One region of the Streptomyces sp. NPDC046870 genome, then DNA from elsewhere that is predicted to be linked to it. Evidence: riboswitches for the same ligand, from Rfam matches in the RefSeq annotation. Region 1 holds a riboswitch; each other region holds the start of a gene.
What was found. A riboswitch is a leader RNA that binds a small molecule or an ion and turns the genes downstream of it on or off. The one in region 1 is predicted to bind thiamine pyrophosphate.
Positions count from the first base shown of each region.

Region 2: linked by a shared signal. The riboswitch ahead of AB0946_RS25835 (thiamine ABC transporter substrate-binding protein) and the one ahead of thiO (glycine oxidase ThiO) in region 1 are both predicted to bind thiamine pyrophosphate.
Region 3: linked by a shared signal. The riboswitch ahead of thiC (phosphomethylpyrimidine synthase ThiC) and the one ahead of thiO (glycine oxidase ThiO) in region 1 are both predicted to bind thiamine pyrophosphate.

Region 1 covers NZ_JBEYXM010000040.1:41,292-47,967, reverse strand. The annotation lists gene thiE (thiamine phosphate synthase) at 1-351, opposite strand, end outside; gene AB0946_RS39965 (Rv2175c family DNA-binding protein) at 443-808, opposite strand; gene AB0946_RS39960 (FAD-dependent oxidoreductase) at 846-2,102, opposite strand; gene AB0946_RS39955 (hypothetical protein) at 2,135-2,485, opposite strand; TPP riboswitch at 2,539-2,650, shown strand; gene thiO (glycine oxidase ThiO) at 2,648-3,865, shown strand; gene thiS (sulfur carrier protein ThiS) at 3,862-4,074, shown strand; gene AB0946_RS39940 (thiazole synthase) at 4,078-4,872, shown strand; gene pknB (Stk1 family PASTA domain-containing Ser/Thr kinase) at 5,000-6,676, shown strand, end outside.
Region 2 covers NZ_JBEYXM010000013.1:104,533-111,208, reverse strand. The annotation lists gene AB0946_RS25845 (hypothetical protein) at 1-24, shown strand, start outside; gene rlmN (23S rRNA (adenine(2503)-C(2))-methyltransferase RlmN) at 121-1,227, shown strand; TPP riboswitch at 1,251-1,357, shown strand; gene AB0946_RS25835 (thiamine ABC transporter substrate-binding protein) at 1,439-2,512, shown strand; gene AB0946_RS25830 (iron ABC transporter permease) at 2,560-4,161, shown strand; gene AB0946_RS25825 (ABC transporter ATP-binding protein) at 4,162-5,181, shown strand; gene AB0946_RS25820 (hypothetical protein) at 5,228-5,662, opposite strand; gene AB0946_RS25815 (LAETG motif-containing sortase-dependent surface protein) at 6,062-6,676, opposite strand, start outside.
Region 3 covers NZ_JBEYXM010000003.1:42,548-49,223, reverse strand. The annotation lists gene AB0946_RS08770 (SsgA family sporulation/cell division regulator) at 1-392, shown strand, start outside; gene AB0946_RS08765 (YibE/F family protein) at 524-1,918, opposite strand; TPP riboswitch at 1,991-2,168, shown strand; gene thiC (phosphomethylpyrimidine synthase ThiC) at 2,161-3,945, shown strand; gene AB0946_RS08755 (hypothetical protein) at 4,066-4,929, opposite strand; gene AB0946_RS08750 (metallophosphoesterase) at 5,111-6,190, opposite strand; gene AB0946_RS08745 (LacI family DNA-binding transcriptional regulator) at 6,528-6,676, opposite strand, start outside.

The sequences.
Region 1 (6,676 bases):
GGCGTGCGTGGAGCGGCCGATCAGCACCCGGTCGCCGAGGATCGCCCGGGCCGCGGGGACCGGGAGATCACCCTGGCCGAGGTGGAGCACGTCGGCGCGGGCGGCATGGGCGACGTCCGCCCGGTCGTTGACCGCGAGCAGCCGGCCGTGCCGGGCGCAGGCGTCGGCGAAGACCTCCAGATGCTCCAGTTCCTCGGCGGCCTCCATGCCCTTGTCCCGCAGCTGCACGACGTCGACCCCGCCGGCCAGGACCGCGTCCAGGAACTCCGGCAGGTCGCCCTGGCGCGTGCGGGCGTCCGTGCAGAGGTACAGGCGGGCGTCGGCGAGCGCGGCGCGGGCGGTGTCGGACATGCGTGGTCCCCCGTGGTCGGTGTCCCTGGCGGTGGTGCGCGGTGGCGTACGGGCGTCCGGCCCGCACGCCACCTGCCTGCTGCGGATCGGCTCAGACGGCGAGCGCCTGGGCGCGGCGCTTCACCTCCGTGCCGCGATTCTCGCTCAGGGCCTGCGCGGGGGTGCCGGGCAGGGTCGGGTCGGGGGTGAAGAGCCACTCGATCATCTCTTCGACCGTGAAGCCGTCGTCCCGCAGGAGCGTCAGGGTCCCGGACAGGCCCTTGACGACCTTGTCCCCGTCGATGAAGGCGGCGGGGACGTGCAGCGCCCTGTTCTCACCGCGGCGCACGGCGATGAGCTGGCCCTCCTTGACCAGCTGCCGGACACGCGTCACCTCGACACCGAGCATGTCGGCGATGTCGGGCAGGGTGAGCCATGCGGGGACGAGAGCATCGATCTTTGCGTCAATCTCGGTCACGCTCCCTAGCCTGCCATCCCCCACCGACAGTCGGAAGTCAGGCAGGTCCAGGCGGGAGGGTGTGCCCGGCCGTGGCGTTCTTCAGGGGCCGCGCCGGGTCGGTCAGCGCCTCGGGGTCCATCCGCCGGCCCGCCTCGATCAGGCGGCGGCCCTGGGCCAGGTCGCGGGGGCGGCCGACGGCCAGGAGGGCCACCAGACGGCCCTGGCGGAGCCAGCAGACCGTCCAGGAGGGGCCCGACGGATCGCCGCGCCGCACCAGCCGGTCGGCCCCGGTGTGGTGACCGGCGTACTGGACGAAGCGGCCGAACTGCTCGGACCAGAAGTACGGCACCGGGTCGTAGACCGCCGGGGTCTCGCCGAGGATGTTCGCGGCGACCGTGCGCGGGCCCTGCAGGGCGTTGTCCCAGTGGTGGACGAGGAGCCGCTCGCCGTAGCGCGCCGACGGGAAGGAGGCGCAGTCGCCGACGGCGTACACATCGGGCAGGGAGGTGCACAGGCGGTCGTCGGTGAGGACCTCGCCGTGCGCCCCCAGCTCGATGCCGGAGCCGGCCAGCCAGCCGGTGGCCGGGCGGGCGCCGATGCCGACGACGACGGCGCCCGCGGGCAGCCGGGTGCCGTCGGCGAGCACCACCTCGCCGGGCTCGACGCGCTCCACGCGCGCGTGGGTGCGCAGCTCCACGCCCGCCTCGGCGTACCAGGCGGCCATGGGCGCGGCGACCTCGGCGGGCAGGGCACCGGCGAGCGGCTGGCCGGCGGCCTCCACGACGGTCACCGCGCAGCCGGCCTCGCGGGCGGCGGTGGCGAACTCAGCGCCGATCCAGCCGGCGCCCACGACCACGATGTCGTGCTGCCGGGCGAGCACGGGGCGCAGCCGTTCGGCGTCGTCCAGGGTGCGCAGCAGGTGCACGCCGGGCATGCCCTCGGTGCCGGGCAGCCGGACCGGTTCGGCGCCGGTGGCGAGGACCAGGACGTCGTACGCCACCGGGCCCGTCGCGGTGTCCAGCTCGTGCTCGGCGGGGCGCACGCCGTACACCTCGCAGCCGAGCCGCAGCTCGACCCCGAGGGACTCGAAGTCCACCTCGAAGGCGGAGTCCTCGGCCTTGCCGAGCAGCACCGCCTTCGACAGCGGCGGCCGGTCGTACGGCTGGTGCGGCTCGGCGCCGATGACGGTCACGTCGCCCCGGAAGCCCTGCTCCCGCAGGGCGACCGCGGTCTGCACCCCGGCCATGCCCGCGCCGACGACGGCCACGCGCCGCGCCGCCGCCGTGCCCTCTCGCGCTGTCTGCTCGCTCACCCGATCACCATAGACAATTGACGAGGAGTCAGTCAGGGGGCGGGCTCGGTGACCTGCTCCACCACGCTCGTACCGGAGCCGGCCTGGGACTCCCACTCCCAGGTCTCGTCCAGGCGCACCCGCCCGTCCGGCAGCTCGACGACCGCGGACACGCAGTGCCCCGAGGAGGTGGTCCCGTCGGTCTTGAGCTGCACGTACCGGAAGTCCAGCCGGTCGCCCTCGCGGGTGCCGACCAGATGGCCGCGCACGACGTCGCCGCCCGCGTACTCCGCCCAGATCGCGCCGTCCTGCTCGTGGTACGCGAACCGCGTGCGGGTGCCCACCTGACCTGGGGCTTGGTCCGCCACGGGGGCGAGGATCAGTCCGTCGAGCGACCGGGCCATGGAACGGGGCTCCCTTACGGGTGAGAGGGGCGGCGGGCTAGGGTTGCCACCGTACAAGCACTCGCGGGAGCCCGGACGCACCGGGCTGAGAGGGAGGCTCGCGGCCTCCGACCGTACGAACCTGATCCGGGTCATGCCGGCGAAGGGAGGGGCTGGACGCCCATGTCGTCACGTACGTCCGACGTCCTCGTCATCGGGGGTGGGATCATCGGCCTGGTCACGGCCTGGCGCGCGGCGCAGCGCGGGCTGGCCACGGCCGTGGTGGACCCCTCACCCGGCGGCGGGGCCGCGCAGGTCGCGGCCGGGATGCTGGCCGCGGTCACCGAACTGCACTACGGCGAGGAGACCCTGCTCGCCCTGAACCTGGAGTCGGCCCGCCGCTACCCCGCCTTCGCGGCCGAGCTGACCGAACTGACCGGCGATGACCTCGGCTACCGCCGCTGCGGCACCCTCGCCGTCGCCCTGGACGCCGACGACCGCGCCCACCTGCGCGAACTGCACGCGCTCCAGCAGCGCTCGGGCCTCGCCTCGGAGTGGCTGTCGGGGCGGGAGTGCCGGCGCCTGGAGCCGATGCTGGCGCCGGGGGTGCGGGGCGGGCTGCGGGTCGACGGCGACCACCAGATCGACCCGCGCCGGCTGGCGGCGGCCCTGGTGGCCGCGTGCGAGCGGGCCGGCGTGGTGTTCCACCGGGCGTGGGCGGAGCGGCTGGACGTGGTGCGCGAGCGGGCCGCCGGGGTCACCACGGCGGACGGCACGGCTCTGCGCGCGGACCGGGTGGTGCTCGCGGCCGGCAGCCTGAGCGGGCGGCTCGCGGGCGTGCCGGACGAGCTGCTGCCTCCGGTGCGGCCGGTGAAGGGGCAGGTGCTGCGGCTGACCGTGCCGCGCCGGTACGCGCCGTTCCTGAACCGGACCGTGCGGGCCGTGGTGCGGGGCAGCCAGGTCTACCTGGTGCCCCGGGAGAACGGCGAACTGGTCGTCGGCGCCACCAGCGAGGAGCTGGGCTGGGACACGACGGTCACCGCCGGGGGCGTGTACGAGCTGCTGCGCGACGCGCACGAGCTGGTGCCCGGCATCACCGAGCTGCCGCTGACCGAGACCCGGGCCGGGCTGCGCCCCGGCTCCCCGGACAACGCGCCGCTGCTCGGCCCGTCCGGGCTGGCCGGGCTGCTGCTGGCCACCGGGCACTACCGCAACGGCGTGCTGCTCACGCCGGTCACCGGGGACGTGCTGGCGCACGCGCTGGTCACCGGCGAGCTGCCGGAGGAGGCCCGTCCGTTCACGCCGCGGCGGTTCGGCGCCACGGCCTGGGGAGCCGCCGCGCGCGTGGGGACGAGGCAGGAGCGCGGGGAGACGAGGGAAGAGGTGGAGCAGCCCGTATGAACAGCCCGGTCATGATTTCCGTCAACGGGGAGCGCCGGGAGATCGCCCCGGGCACCGCCCTCGACACCCTCGTCCGGACCCTCACCGCCGCCCCGCGCGGGGTGGCCGCCGCCGTCAACGAGACCGTCGTCCCGCGCGCGCGGTGGGCGACGACCGCCCTCGCCGACGGCGACCGGGTCGAGGTCCTCACCGCCGTGCAGGGAGGCTGAGCCATGGCCGACGATCCCCTGGTCCTCGGTGACCTGTCCTTCTCCTCCCGGCTGATCATGGGCACGGGCGGGGCGCCCAGCCTGGACGTGCTGGAGCGGGCGCTGGTCGCCTCCGGTACGGAACTGACCACGGTCGCGATGCGCCGGGTGGACCCCTCCGTGCACGGCTCGGTGCTGTCGGTGCTGGAGAGGCTCGGCATCCGGGTGCTGCCGAACACGGCCGGCTGCTTCACCGCGGGCGAGGCCGTGCTGACCGCCCGGCTGGCCCGCGAGGCGCTGGGCACGGACCTGGTGAAGCTGGAGGTCATCGCCGACGAGCGGACGCTGCTGCCGGATCCGGTGGAGCTGCTGGAGGCGGCGGAGACGCTGGTGGACGACGGGTTCACGGTGCTGCCGTACACGAACGACGATCCGGTGCTCGCGCGGAAGCTGGAGGACGTGGGGTGCGCCGCGGTCATGCCGCTGGGGTCGCCGATCGGGTCCGGGCTCGGGATCCGCAACCCGCACAACTTCCAGCTGATCGTGGAGCACGCGCGCGTGCCGGTGATCCTGGACGCGGGGGCCGGTACGGCGTCGGACGCGGCGTTGGCGATGGAGCTGGGGTGCGCGGGTGTGATGCTCGCCTCCGCGGTGACCCGGGCCCAGGAGCCGGAGCTGATGGCCTCCGCCATGAAGCTCGCGGTGGAGGGGGGCCGGCTGGCCCGGCGGGCCGGGCGGATTCCCCGCAGGTACCTCGCCGAGGCGTCGTCCCCCGCGGAGGGCCTGGCCGTGCTGGACCCCGAGCGTCCCGCGTTCTGACCGGTGCCGCGGTCTGCGTCCGGTCGGTGGCCGCCAGGTCGTGGGTGCGTCACAGGTCGGCTGCAGTGCTGGTGGGAAAGCGGTCTCGGCGCGGGAACCGCCGGTGCCCCTCGTAGACTCGCCTCTCGTGGATACGACCCTTCAGGACCCCCTCGTCGGGCAGGTGCTCGACGGCCGGTACCGCGTCGACGCGCGGATCGCGGCCGGCGGGATGGCCACGGTCTACCGGGCCCTGGACACCCGCCTGGACCGTGTGCTCGCGCTGAAGGTGATGCACCCGACGCTCGCGGCCGACGGCGCGTTCGTCGAGCGGTTCATCCGGGAGGCCAAGTCCGTCGCCCGGCTCGACCACCCCAACGTGGTGCAGGTCTTCGACCAGGGGACCGACGGGTCGTACGTCTACCTGGCGATGGAGTACATCGCCGGCTGCACCCTGCGGGACGTGCTGCGCGAGCGGGGCGCGGTGCAGCCGCGGGCCGCGCTGGACGTCCTGGAGCCGGTGCTCGCCGCGCTCGGCGCCGCGCACCGGGCCGGGTTCGTGCACCGCGACATGAAGCCCGAGAACGTGCTGATAGGCGACGACGGCCGGGTCAAGGTCGCCGACTTCGGGCTGGTGCGCTCCGTGGACACGGTGACCAGCACGACGGGTGCCGTGCTCGGGACCGTCTCCTACCTCGCGCCGGAGCAGATCGAGCAGGGCATCACCGATCCGCGGGCCGACGTGTACGCCTGCGGTGTGGTCCTGTACGAGATGCTGACGGGCGCCAAGCCGCACTCCGGGGACTCCCCGGCCCAGGTGCTCTACAAGCACCTCCACGAGGACGTGCCGCCGCCCTCGGCGCTCGTGCCCGGCCTGCCGTACCAGCTGGACGAGCTGGTCGCGTCGGCCACCGCGCGCACCCCGGACGTCCGGCCGCACGACGCCGTGGCCCTGCTCGCCCAGGTGCGCGAGGCCCACCTGTCGCTGACCGACGAGCAGCTGGACGCGCTGCCGCCGCAGGCCCTGACCGCGGAGCACGACAACGCCGAGGACCGCACGAGCGTGATCCCGCGTGCGCTGACCTCCCCCACCCTCGGCTTCGCCCGCGTGGGGGAACCCCCGTCCCGGCCGCTGCCGGTGGAGGAGGACGCGTTCGAGGGCGGCCCGGGGAACGGCGTCGACCGCACCGCCCGCTTCCAGAGCCCGCCCGTGCCGCCCCGCCGGCGCCCGGCGCGGTCCGCGCGCGCGGTGCTGGCGTTGATCGCGGCCGTGCTGGTGGTGTTCGGCGTCGGCGCCGGGGTGTGGTACATCAACTCCGGGCAGTTCACCAAGGTGCCGCCGCTGCTGGCGAAGACGGAGGCGCAGGCCAGGGAGCGGCTGAAGACGGCCGGGCTGGACGTCGGGAAGGTCAGGCGCGCGTACAGCGACACGGTCGAGCGCGGCACGGTGATCGGCACCGATCCGGCGCCGGGCGCGCGGATCCGGGACCACGACTCCGTGGCGCTGACCGTGTCGCTGGGACCGAAGACGGTGGACGTCCCGGACGTGGCGGGCCAGTCGCTCGCCCGGGCGCGGGCGCGGCTGAAGGCGGAGGACCTGGAGCCGGGCATGGTCACCCGGGAGTTCAGCGACGACGTCCCCAGGGGCTCGGTGATCGGTACGACGCCCGAGGCGGGCACCGAGCGGCACGCGGGTTCGGCGATCGCGCTGATCGTCAGCAAGGGCAGCCCGATCGACGTGCCGGACGTCACCGGCGACGACCTGGAGAGCGCGAAGCAGGAGCTGACGGACGCCGGGCTGAAGGTGAAGGTGGCCGGCAAGCGG
Region 2 (6,676 bases), on a different contig from region 1:
AGCGGCAACACCGACGGCGACTGACGACGACCGCGCCACGGACCCGCCGGGCCCTTGGTCCCGATCCGCGACGGTGACAGCCCCAGGTCACCCGTTTGGATCTGCGACACTGGATGCACCATGCCCAAGCCCGGAGAACTCACTTTCGTCGCGCCGCGCGGAGCCAAGAAGCCGCCGCGGCATCTCGCCGACCTCACGCCCGCCGAGCGCAAGGACGCCGTGGCCGGGATCGGTGAGAAGCCGTTCCGTGCCAAGCAGCTCTCGCAGCACTACTTCGCGCGGTACGCGCACGACCCGGAGCAGTGGACCGACATCCCCGCCGGTTCCCGCGCCAAGCTCCAGGAAGCGCTGTTCCCTGAGCTGATGACCGTCGTCCGGCACCTGTCCACCGACCAGGGGACCACGCGCAAGACGCTGTGGCGGCTGTTCGACGGGACGCTGGTCGAGTCCGTGCTGATGCGGTACCCGGACCGGGTCACCATGTGCATCAGCTCGCAGGCCGGGTGCGGCATGAACTGCCCGTTCTGCGCGACCGGACAGGCCGGGCTGGACCGGAACCTGTCCACCGCGGAGATCGTCCACCAGATCGTGGACGGCATGCGGGCGCTGCGGGACGGTGAGGTGCCCGGCGGCCCCGCGCGGCTGTCCAACATCGTCTTCATGGGGATGGGCGAGCCCCTCGCCAACTACAAGCGGGTCGTCGGCGCCATCCGGGCGCTCACCGATCCCGCCCCGGACGGGCTCGGCCTCTCGCAGCGCGGGATCACCGTCTCCACCGTCGGGCTCGTGCCGGCCATCCACCGGTTCGCCGACGAGGGCCTGAAGTGCCGGCTCGCGATCTCCCTGCACGCCCCGGACGACGAGCTGCGCGACACCCTCGTCCCCGTGAACACGCGGTGGAAGGTGCGCGAGGTGCTGGACGCCGGGTTCGAGTACACCGAGAAGTCCGGGCGCCGGCTGTCCATCGAGTACGCGCTCATCCGCGACATCAACGACCAGGCGTGGCGGGGCGACCGGCTCGGACGGCTGCTGAAGGGCAGGCCCGTGCACGTCAACCTCATCCCGCTGAACCCGACGCCGGGGTCGAAGTGGACCGCGTCGCGGCCGGAGGACGAGAAGGCGTTCGTGGAGGCCATCGCCGCGCACGGCGTGCCCGTCACCGTCCGGGACACCCGCGGGCAGGAGATCGACGGGGCCTGCGGTCAGCTCGCGGCCACCGAGCGGTAATCTGACCCGGTCCACATATCTTCATATTCCGACAGGGGAGCGCCACAGCGCTGAGAGTGCGGCACCGGGCCGCAGACCCTCTGAACCTCGCCCAGGTCATTCTGGGTAGGAAGTTCGGTCATCACTCAAGCTGTTGCGCCCTGCCCGGGTCTCCCCAGCGGAGCCCGGGCAGGGCCGCGCCTCTTCCTGGTCAACCCCAGGAGGACATCCAGTGCACAACAAGACCTTCGTGGCCGTGGCGGTCGGGCTCGGCCTGATCGGCCTGTCCGCGTGCGGTTCCGGCAAGAGCGAACCGGCCGCCGATTCCAAGACCGTGACGCTGGTCAGCCACGACTCGTGGGCCGTCTCCAAGAACGTGCTGAAGGACTTCGAGAAGCAGTCCGGGTACAAGGTCAGGGTCCTCAAGGACGGCGACGCCGGGCAGGCCGTCAACAAGGCCGTGCTGACCAAGGACAACCCGCAGGGCGACGTCTTCTTCGGCGTCGACAACACGCTGCTCTCCCGAGCCCTGGACAACGGGCTGTTCCAGCCGTACCGGGCCAAGGGCTACGACACGGTCCGGCCCGAGTTCCGCGTCGACCAGGACAAACACCGCGTCACGCCCGTCGACACCGGCGACATCTGCGTCAACTACGACAAGGCCTGGTTCAGCGCGCACAAGCTGACCCCGCCGCAGTCCTTCGCCGACCTCGCCGAGCCCGCGTACAAGAACCTCCTCGTCACCGAGAACGCGGCGACCTCCTCGCCGGGCCTCGGTTTCCTGCTCGGCAGCGCCGCGCGGTTCGGGGACGACGGCTGGCAGGACTACTGGAAGAAGCTCAAGGCCAACGGCGTCAAGGTCGTCGACGGCTGGGAGCAGGCCTACTACCAGGAGTTCTCCGGTTCCTCCGAGGGGAAGAAGGCGGGCGGCGACCGGCCGCTGGTGGTGTCGTACGCCTCCTCCCCGCCCGCCGAGGTGATCTACGCCAAGAAGAGGCCCGCCACCGCCCCGACCGGGGTGTCGTACGGCACCTGCTTCCGGCAGACCGAGTACGCCGGGCTGCTGAGCCACGCGAAGAACACCAAGGGCGGCAAGGCGTTCCTCGACTTCCTGCTGACCAAGGAGTTCCAGCAGGACATGCCGCTGAACATGTTCGTCTACCCGGTCGTGGAGGGGGCGGCCGTCCCCGCCGACTTCACGAAGTACGGGCCGGCCGCCAAGGACCCCGCCACCGTGGCGCCGGACAGGATCGCCGCCAACCGCGACCAGTGGGTCAAGTCGTGGACGTCACTCGTACTGAAGTGACCGCCCGCGTCAGGGACAGGCGCGGGAGCGCGGCGCGGCTCGGCCTCATGGCCCTGCCCGTCGCGTTCTTCGCGTTGTTCTTCGCCTGGCCCGTGGCCGCGATCGTCGCGCGCGGGCTGGAGACGGACGGCGCCTGGCACCTCGGCCGGATCGCGGACGTCGTCACCCGGCCGGACATCCGGCACGTGCTGTGGTTCACCACCTGGCAGGCACTCGCCTCCACCGCGCTCACCCTGCTGCTCGCACTGCCCGCCGGCTACGTCTTCGCCCGCCTCGACTTCCCGGGCAAGCAGCTGCTGCGGGCCGTCGTCACCGTCCCGTTCGTGCTGCCGACCGTCGTCGCGGGCAGCGCCTTCCTGGCGCTGCTCGGCCGGGGCGGGCTGCTGGACGAGCTGTGGGGGATACGGCTGGACACCACGGTGTGGGCGATCCTGCTGGCCCACGTCTTCTTCAACTTCGCGGTCGTCGTCCGTACCGTGGGCGGCCTGTGGGCGCAGCTCGACCCCCGGCAGGAGGAGGCCGCCCGGATGCTGGGCGCCTCCCCGCTGACGGCCTGGCGCAAGGTCACCCTGCCCGCGCTCGCGCCCGCCGTGGCCGCCGCCGCCCTGATGGTGTTCCTGTTCACCTTCACCTCCTTCGGTGTGGTGCAGATCCTCGGCGGCCCCACCTTCTCCACCCTCGAAGTGGAGATCTACCGGCAGACCTCCGAGGTCTTCGACCTGTCCACGGCCGCCGTCCTCACCCTGGTCCAGTTCGCGGCGGTCGGCGCGGTCCTCGCCGTGCACGCCTGGACGGTACGGCGCCGGGAGACGGCGCTGCGGCTCGTGGACCCGACGGTGACGGCCCGGCGCCCGCGCGGCGCCGGACAGTGGGCCCTGCTCGCCTCGGTCCTCGCCGTCGTCGCGCTGCTGCTGGTCCTGCCGCTCGCCGTCCTCGTCCGCCGCTCCCTGGACGCGCCCGGTCTCGGCTACTACCGGGCGCTGATGCGCGCGGACGGCGGTACGTTCCTGGTGGCGCCCGTGCACGCGGTGTGGACCTCGTTGCAGTACGCGGTCGCGGCCACCGCCATCGCCGTGGTGATCGGGGCTCTCGCCGCCGCCGCGCTGGCCCGGCGGGACGCGGGACGGCTGGTGCGGGGCTTCGACGCCCTGCTCATGCTGCCGCTCGGCGTCTCCGCCGTGACCGTCGGCTTCGGCTTCCTGATCGCCCTCGACAGGCCGCCGCTGGACCTGCGCCAGTCCTGGATCCTGGTGCCGCTCGCCCAGGCGCTGGTCGGCGCCCCCTTCGTCGTACGGACCATGGTGCCCGTGCTGCGCGCGGTGGACGTCCGGCTCAGGGAGGCGGCGGCCGTGCTCGGCGCCTCGCCCTGGCGGGTGTGGCGGGAGGTGGATCTGCCGCTGGTGGGGCGGGCGCTGCTGGTCGCGTCCGGGTTCGCGTTCGCCGTGTCGCTGGGCGAGTTCGGGGCGACCGTGTTCATCGCCCGGCCCGACAACCCGACGCTCCCGGTCGCGGTGGCCCGGCTGCTCAGCCGTCCCGGCGAACTCAACTACGGCCAGGCGATGGCTCTTTCGACGATTCTGATGGTGGTGTGCGCCGCCGCGCTGCTCATTCTGGAGCGGCTGCGGACCGACCGGACGGGGGAGTTCTAGATGCTGTTGAGCCTGGATGCCGCGACCGTGCGCTTCGGCGGGCGGGCCGTGCTCGACGCCGTCGCCCTCGATGTCGCCGAACACGAGGTGGTGTGCGTCCTCGGCCCCAGCGGCAGCGGCAAGTCCACCCTGCTGCGGGCCGTGGCCGGGCTCCAGCCGCTGTCCGGCGGCCGTGTCCTGCTCGGGGGACGGGACCAGGCGGGCGTACCCGCGCACCGCCGGGGCGTCGGACTGATGTTCCAGGACCACCAGTTGTTCCCGCAGCGGGACGTCGGCGCGAACGTGGCGTTCGGTCTGCGCATGCACGGCGTCGCCAAGGGCGAACGGGACGCCGAGGTGGGCCGGTTGCTGGAGCTGGTCGGGCTGCCCGGCGCCGCCCGGCGGGCGGTGGCCTCGCTGTCCGGCGGCGAGCAGCAGCGCGTGGCCCTCGCCCGGGCGCTGGCGCCCCGGCCCCGGCTGCTGATGCTGGACGAGCCGCTGGGCCAGCTGGACCGTTCGCTGCGGGAGCGGCTGGTGGTCGAACTGCGGGAGCTGTTCGGCCGGTTGGGGACGACCGTGCTCGCCGTGACCCACGACCAGGCAGAGGCGTTCGCGCTGGCCGACCGGGTGGTGGTGATGCGGGACGGGCGGATCGCCCAGTCCGGGACGCCGCTCGAGGTGTGGCAGCGGCCCGCCGACGCGTTCGTGGCCCGCTTCCTCGGCTTCGAGAACGTGGTCCCGGCGACCGTCGCCGGCACGGCCGCCGACAGCCCGTGGGGCAAGCTGCCGGTCCCCGACGGGTCCGCGCAGGGCCACCGCACGGTCCTCGTCCGCCCGGCCGGCGTCCGGCTCGGGCCCGCCGACCAGGGCCTGGTGTGCACGGTGACCGCCCGCACCTTCAAGGGCACCCATGTGGCCGTCCGCCTCCAGCCGGCGGACGGCCCCCGGCTGGAGGCGGCCTGCCCGCTCCGGGACGCGCCGGAGCCCGGCGCGTCGGTCGGCGTGGAGTTCGACGTGGCCGAGACGGTCGTGCTCGACTGATCGACGCACCTTGGGGTGAGGCCATGCCTCCGCTCACGCGTGACCGTCACTGTGACGAGATCGCCCAGCGGGTCGGGCAGTCGAGAGCCGTGGTGACCTCGGGCGCCGACCTGTCCGCCACCGTGCCGACCTGTCCCGACTGGTCGCTGGAAGACCTCGTACCCATACGGGGGAGCGCCCTGCGCTGGGTGGACGCCCTGGTGCGCACCCGGGCGCGGGACAACATCCCGTCGGAACAGGGGCCGCTGGGCGCCGGTCCGCAGGAGCGCGGGGACGCGGTGGCCCGGGACCGGTGGCTCGCCGACACCGGCGAGCTGGTCGTCGGCGCGCTGCGCGAGGCCGGCCCCGACACCGGGGTGTGGGCGGGGTCCGGGGCGCCGAACACCGGTTTCCGGTCCCGCCGCATGGCCTGCGAGATCACCGTGCGCCGGGCCGACGCCACGCTCGCCGCCGGGCTGCCCTGCCAAGTGGCGCCGGACATCGCGGCGGACGCGCTGGACGAGTGGCTCCCGCTCGTGGAGTGGGTGCAGGGCGACACGCCCCACGAGGCGGCGCGGTATCCGCGCGGCCCGCGGTGCTCGATCCGTCCGCACGCCAGCGACACCGACCCGGCCCTGAACGCCGAGTGGATCGTCGAGCTGGGCGAGGAGGGGAGGGGCCGGCGGCGGGGGCACGAGAAGGCGACGGCCGCCCTGCGCGGCCCGCTCACCGAGGTGCCGCTCGTCTCTACCGCCGGCTGCCGCCGGACACACCGGGGCTGGAGGTGCCCGGCGACCGCGAGGTGCTGGAGTTCTGGCTGGAGCGGACCTCGTTCGGCTGACGCGGACCGGCCCGTCCCCCGGGTGCGGGGGACGGGCCGGGACGTGGCGCGGAGGTGCGGTCAGCCGTTGCGGCTCGCCCCGCGGCGGCGCATGCCGAACCAGACGGCGCCACCGCCGGCGACGACCAGGAGCGCCGCGACGCCGGCTATCAGACCGGTGTTGGAGTTCGCACCGGTCTCGGCGAGGTTGGACTCGCCGGCGGCCGGGGACGGCGCGTTCTCGGAGGTGCCCGCCGGGGCGGAGCTCGACCCGGAGGCCGACGGGGCCGGGGTCGCCGGCTGGGCCGGGGCGGACTTGCTCGGCGACGACGACGGCGACGACGAGGGCGACGGGGTCGCGCTGTCCGTGGGCTTCGGGTTCTCGCTCTCGGTCTTGCAGGCGGTGGACGGGGTCACCAGGTCCGGCTGGATGTCCTCGTCGACGATGTTCCCGGCCTTGACGTGGATCCGGTAGGTGGCGCTCGGCTTCCAGTCCTCGGAGAAGGTGATCCGGGTGCCCTCCTTGGACCCCTTCACCGGCTGCTCGCCGACCTTCGTCTCGACGCCGCCGACACCCTTGAGGAAGACGCTGACGGTGGCGTCCTTGGCGGACGCGTCCGTGTCGGTGACGGCGATGACGCCCTTGTCACCGTCGCACCCGGCCTCGGCGGAGAAGTCCTTGATGTTGCACGCGAG
Region 3 (6,676 bases), on a different contig from region 1:
CGGAGGAGCTCTCCTTCCGCATCCCGGTGGAGTTGCGCTACGAGACCTGTGATCCGTATGCCGTACGCCTCACCTTCCATCTGCCCGGCGACGCGCCGGTGACCTGGGCCTTCGGACGGGAGCTGCTCATCGACGGGGTCGGCCGCCCGTGCGGGGAGGGCGACGTGCACATCGCCCCCGTGGAGTCCGAGGTGCTGGGCGAGGTGCTGATCCGGCTTCAGGTCGGCGGCGACCAGGCCCTGTTCCGGTCGTCGGCGCCACCGCTCGTGGCCTTCCTCGACCGGACGGACAAGCTCGTGCCGCTCGGCCAGGAGGGCGCGCTCGCCGATTTCGACGCCCACCTCGACGAGGCCCTGGACCGCATCCTGGCCGAGGAACAGAGCGCCGGCTGAACGATGGGGAAGGGGTGGCGGGCGGTCCGCCATGCCACGCGGAACTGTGCAGGAACGCTTCTGCGGGGGGCGGCTGACCGCTCCCGGCTCCTCCCTCCTCGCGTCACCCCTCCCGGCTCCTCCTCCCTGCGTCACCGCTTCCGGCGTCGGCCCCGGCCGCCGCGTGCCGGCGCGGGCTGTGCCCCGGCGGGCGCAGGGACACCGGGACCGGTCCGGTCGGCCGACACGACGAGCGCGGCCAGTGCGGTGGTGACCGGGACGGAGGCGACCAGACCGATCGAGCCCACGAGCGTGCGCACGATCTCCTCGGCCACCAGCTCGCTGTTGGCCACGGTGCCGACGCTGCTCTGCGCGATGGAGAACAGCAGCAGCAACGGCAGTGCGGCACCGGCGTAGGCGAGCACCAGGGTGTTGACCACGGACGCGATGTGGTCGCGGCCGATGCGGATGCCCGCCCGGTACAGCCCGCGCCAGCCCATCGACGGGTTGGCCTCGTGCAGCTCCCAGACGGCGGAGGTCTGTGTCACCGTCACGTCGTCCAGGACGCCGAGCGAACCGATGATGACGCCTGCCAGCAGCAGACCGCTCATGTCGATCGACGGATACAGGCCGTGGATCAGGCCGGTGCTGTCGTCCGTGTTACCGGTCAGCGCGGCCCAGCCGATGAACAGCGACCCGAGCACGCCGATCAGGCAGAGCGAGATCAGTGTGCCGAGCACCGCCACCGACGTGCGCGCCGACAGCCCGTGGCACATGTACAGGGCGATGAGCATGATGGCGCTCGACCCCACCACGGCGACCAGCAGCGGGTTCGCCCCCTCCAGGATCGCCGGCAGGATGAACAGGGTCAGCACGAGGAAACTCACGGCGAGCGCGACCAGCGCCATGACTCCGCGCAGCCGGCCCACCACCACGACGGCCACCGCGAAGATCCCCGCGAGCAGTGCCATGGGGAACGTCCGGTTCACATCGGTCACCGAGTACTGCAGGTCCTTGGGGGCCGAGGGCTCATAGGCGACCACGACTTTCTCGCCCTGGTGCAGCTGCCGCGACTGGTCCGGCTGCACGATCTCGGTGAAGGTACGGCCCTTGTCCTTACCGGTGTCGATCCGGATGGTGGCCCTCTTGCAGGTTCTGTTGGCCTCCGCCGACGTGCCCTCGGTGTTGGAGGTGTCGCCGGCCGGAGTGCCGCCGGAGGCGTTCACCGACTTGCAGCTGACCTCGACGACCCGGCTGACCGTTGCCTGTTGGGTCTGCCGGTCGAAGCCGACGCCGGTGCGCTTGTGGGAGGGAGCTTGCCCCGGCCAGAGCACCACGAGGCCGACCAGGACCGCCGCGGTGAAGGGGACCAGGATCGCCGCGATGACCTTGCGCAGGTGCTGGGAGACGGGGGTGGCGGGGCCGTGGCTGTGGCCATGTGAGTGACCATGGCCGCGCGGCCCGTGGCCGTGTCCATCCCCTTGCTCCGGGCCGTCTCGGCGGGGCGGCTCGGGCGGCTGGTAAGGGTACTGCTCGATCCTGGTCACCGCCCGATCATCGCAAGAACGGCGGGGGGCCCACTGTTCACCGCGCCACACATGACGCTAGCGTGGGAGCACCTTTGTACACGCGGGAGCTCGGAGCACCGGGCTGAGAGGGCGCTGAACTCCGTACACGCGACGTTTCACGTGGAACAAGAGGCGTTCCACAGGAAACGTCGGCAGACGGACACCGCTGCGTCGACCGCCGAACCTGTTACCGGGTAATGCCGGCGTAGGGAGTAGGTCTCATGGCCAACAAGGACGCACGCACGCCTGCCTCCGTCCAGGACGAGAAGTCACAGGAGGCCGGGAAGTCCATCGGCTGGCACAAGGCGTACGTCGAGGGCTCGCGCCCCGATCTGCGCGTGCCGGTCCGTCAGGTGCACCTCACCAACGGGCAGTCGGTCACGCTGTACGACACATCCGGCCCGTACACCGATCCACTCGTCGACACGGACGTCCGCCGTGGCCTGCCGCCGTTGCGGGAGAACTGGATCATCGCCCGCGGCGACACCGAGGAGTACGCGGGCCGTCCGGTCCGTCCCGAGGACGACGGCATCAAGCACACCGCGCCGCGCGGCGGGCTGCGGAACCTGGACGCGGTCTTCCCCGGACGCCCGCGACAACCGCGGCGGGGCCGCGACGGCCAGGCGGTGACGCAGCTCGCGTACGCCCGCCGCGGCGAGATCACGCCGGAGATGGAGTTCGTGGCCCTCCGGGAGAACGTCTCCCCCGAGGTGGTGCGCGAGGAGATCGCGGCGGGCCGGGCGGTGCTGCCGGCCAACGTCAACCACCCGGAGATCGAGCCGATGATCATCGGCAAGCGGTTCCTGGTGAAGGTGAACGCCAACATCGGCAATTCCGCGGTGACGTCCTCCATCGAGGAGGAGGTCGAGAAGATGACCTGGGCGACCCGCTGGGGCGCCGACACGGTCATGGACCTGTCCACCGGCCGCAACATCCACACCACGCGCGAGTGGGTCCTGCGCAACTCCCCCGTCCCCATCGGCACGGTGCCGCTCTACCAGGCCCTGGAGAAGGTCGACGGCAAGGCCGAGGAACTGACCTGGGAGATCTACAAGGACACCGTCATCGAGCAGGCCGAGCAGGGCGTGGACTACATGACGGTCCATGCGGGCGTCCGGCTGCCGTACGTGCCGCTCACCGCGAATCGCAAAACCGGCATCGTCTCGCGCGGCGGTTCGATCATGGCCGCGTGGTGCCTGGCGCACCACAAGGAGTCGTTCCTGTACGAGAACTTCGAGGAGCTGTGCGAGATCCTCGCCGCCTACGACGTCACGTACTCGCTGGGTGACGGCCTGCGGCCGGGGTCGATCGCGGACGCCAACGACGAAGCGCAGTTCGCGGAGCTGAGGACGCTCGGGGAACTCAACCGGATCGCCAGGCGTTTCCACGTACAGACGATGATCGAGGGCCCGGGACACGTCCCGATGCACAAGATCAAGGAGAACATCGACCTTCAGCAGGAGATCTGCGATGAAGCCCCGTTCTATACGCTCGGCCCGCTGACCACGGACGTCGCGCCGGCGTACGACCACATCACCTCCGGCATCGGTGCCGCGATGATCGCCTGGTGGGGCACGGCGATGCTCTGCTACGTCACGCCCAAGGAGCACCTAGGCCTGCCCAACCGGGACGACGTCAAGACCGGCGTCATCACCTACAAGATCGCCGCACACGCGGCGGACCTCGCCAAGGGGCATCCCGGTGCGCAGGAGTGGGACGACGCGCTGTCCGACGCCCGCTTCGAGTTCCGCTGGGAGGACCAGTTCAACCTCGCGCTGGACCCGGACACGGCTCGGGAGTTCCACGACGAGACCCTGCCGGCCGAGCCCGCCAAGACGGCGCACTTCTGCTCCATGTGCGGGCCGAAGTTCTGCAGCATGAAGATCTCGCAGGACATCCGGCGGGAGCACGGCGGCAGCCGGGCGGAGATCGAGGAGGGCATGGCCCAGAAGTCGCAGGAGTTCGCGGCCGCCGGCAACCGGGTGTACCTGCCGATCGCGGACTGACTGAGCGCAGCACGCTGAACTCGCCGCGCCGGCCGGTCCCCTGACGGCCGGCTGGTGCGGCGGGGCAGCGGGTCGACGGCCGGCCGGTGTGGTGTCAGCACACCGGTGGGCCGGCCCGGATCACTCGGGCTGGTGGTCCGGGCCTCCGAAGTCCGGGCTCGTGTAGTCGGGGCTGGTGAAGCTCGGACGGCCGGTCGCGGTGCCGTCGCCGGGGCTGCTGAAGCCGGGGCGGTCGTAACCGAGGCGAGGTATGCGGCCGGTCGGTGCGGGCGGAATCGACGAGTGCCCGGCGGCCGTGCCGGGCTCGGCGAGTGCCTCCCGGAGGAAGGGCAGGATGCCGCGCTCCAGCAGGGCGTCCCGCCATGCCTCCCTGGCCCTGGCCAGCTCCTCGCGGGCCGCGTCCCGTGCCCGGTCGTCCGCCGGGGTGCTGTTGCGCAGAGCGGTGAGCAGCAGTCCGACCGCGGCGACGAGGACGGCCGCCGCGGTGATGGCACCGAACACCCATCCGGCGGTGAGCATGGTCCGGGCGAAGGTCTGGCCGGGGTCGAGCGCCTTCAGGACGTAGCCGACGAGCAGGAAGATCACCGCGGCGGTCCCGGAGAGGACGGGAGCCAGGACGGCGATGACCGCGATGGCGCCCGCGCCGGTGTTCTCGGCGGCCTCCCCGAGAGCGGTGGCGAGGCCCGCGGTGGCCGAACCGGAGTCGTCCTCCTCGGAGTTGCCGACGGCCGGCGGGCCGGACAGCGCCGGGTGACGCAGTTCGTCGCGCAGCTTGACGTAGTGCTGGTACTCGGCCGCCGCCGCTGCCGTGATCAGGGCGGAGGCGGCGAGCGCCATGGTGCGCAGTTGTTCGGAGTTGAGCCGCTGTCCGACAGCGGCCAGTTCCGGTCGGTGCGGTGCGGAGCGCAGCGCCTCATCGAGGAGCCGCTCGAATTCCTGGCGGTCCTCGCTCTGCAGGTGCTGCGGAACGCTGTTCATGTGCATCCCCCGATGCTCCGTAGGGCTTGGGGCTCGCACGCCGGCGAGCCGTCGGGCAGAAACGGAGGGGAGCCTGCTACGGATAAGCCGATGGTAGAGCCGTGACGGCGCGCGGTGACAGGGGATTGCCGGAAATTGCGGTCCGGCCTGCGCGTACGCGGCTGGGGGATGCCTGCCGGCCGAACGGTCAGCCGTCCAGGGGAAGTTGCTGGACCAGCAGTTTCCCGGCCATGGTCACTCCGCCGTCCATGGCGATGGCGAGTCCGTCGGCGTAGACGTGCGGTCCCTCGACGACCGGGCGGGTGCTCTCCTCGCCGTCCTCGGAGCCGACCTGGCCGAGGAGGTAGGGAATGGGACTGTGCCCGTGAACGACCCGGGTGCCGCCGTACGTATCGAGGAGCGAGCGTACGGCGTCGGCGCCGCCCTCGTCGCGGAAGGAGAAGCGTTTGGTGAACTTGCGGAACAGGTCCCAGACCTCGTCGGCGTCGTTGCGGGTCAGAGCCTCGCGGACGGTGTCGTTGACCGCCTCGATGGAGTCGCCGTAATCGAGGTAGGCGGTGGTGTCCGAGTGGAGGAGCAGATAGCCGTCGACCTCCTCGACGGCGTCGAGGCGGGCCATCCACTGCAGATGGTGGTCCTGGAGGCGGTCCATGTCGGTCTTCTGGCCGCCGTTGAGCAGCCAGGCCGCCTGGAAGGTGGCGGTTCCCGCGCCGGAGGTGACGGGCGTGTCGCCGAACCGCTTCGCGCCGAGGAGCAGCAGCTCGTGATTGCCCATGAGGGCCTTGCAGTAGCCGCCGGCCGCCGCGGCCTCGGCGGACAGCCGCATGACCAGGTCGATGACGCCGATGCCGTCCGGGCCGCGGTCGGTGAAGTCGCCGAGGAACCACAAGCGGGCGGTGCCGGCGCACCACTGCCCCGAGGCGTCGATCAGGCCCTGCTCCTGCAGGGCCGCCACCAGCTCGTCCAGGTAGCCGTGGACGTCACCGACGACATAGAGCGGGCCCGGCCCGGTCGCGGGCTGCGGGACCGGGGCGGCGGGGGCGGGCTCGACGGGGAGCTGGAGGGTGTCGCCGCGGTTGATGACGGGCAGGTCGCGCTGGGTCGGGGTGTAGCCCTCGGGATACGCCTCGTCGGCGGGCGGTACGACGTCGCCGGGGTGGATCTGCTGGACGTACGGACCGGTCTCGTGGACGTACGCGGGTACCCGGAAATCGCGCAGCGTCGCCGTCCGCTCCGCCTCGGGTCCCTGACCGGCCCCCTGAGTCATCAGACCCCTCCACCATCGCGCCGCATCTGCACCGCTTCGGACTGCCTGGTCGCAGCGGTCCGCGGTGTCGTGGGCCCATCATAGGAACGCGCGTCGCGCCGTGTGATGACCCAGGGGTGGTGAATCGGAACAAGACTCCAGTTCGCCGCGGCATTCGCCCCGTTTGGGCAGATGTTCGACGGGCTGTCGGCCGGCCGGGCCCTCGGTCCACCGGGTCCGCCCCGCCCGTGGATGCGCCGACGGGTCACCCTGTGCCGCACCGGCCGGGTCCACGGGGAGGGTCGGTGCGGCGGGCGGTGCCAGGGCCCGCAGCCCGGCATGATCCAAACGAAAGACCCTACGTGTCGTCCGGTGTCCGCGGCGGGCTGACCGTCGTGCGTGGGGGCCGCCGCTGGGACGAGGTGCGCACGATCAGTTCGGTCGGTATCACCTGCTCGACCGGCTGGTCCGACTCGACGCCCTCGATGGCGTCGATGAGGAGCTGGA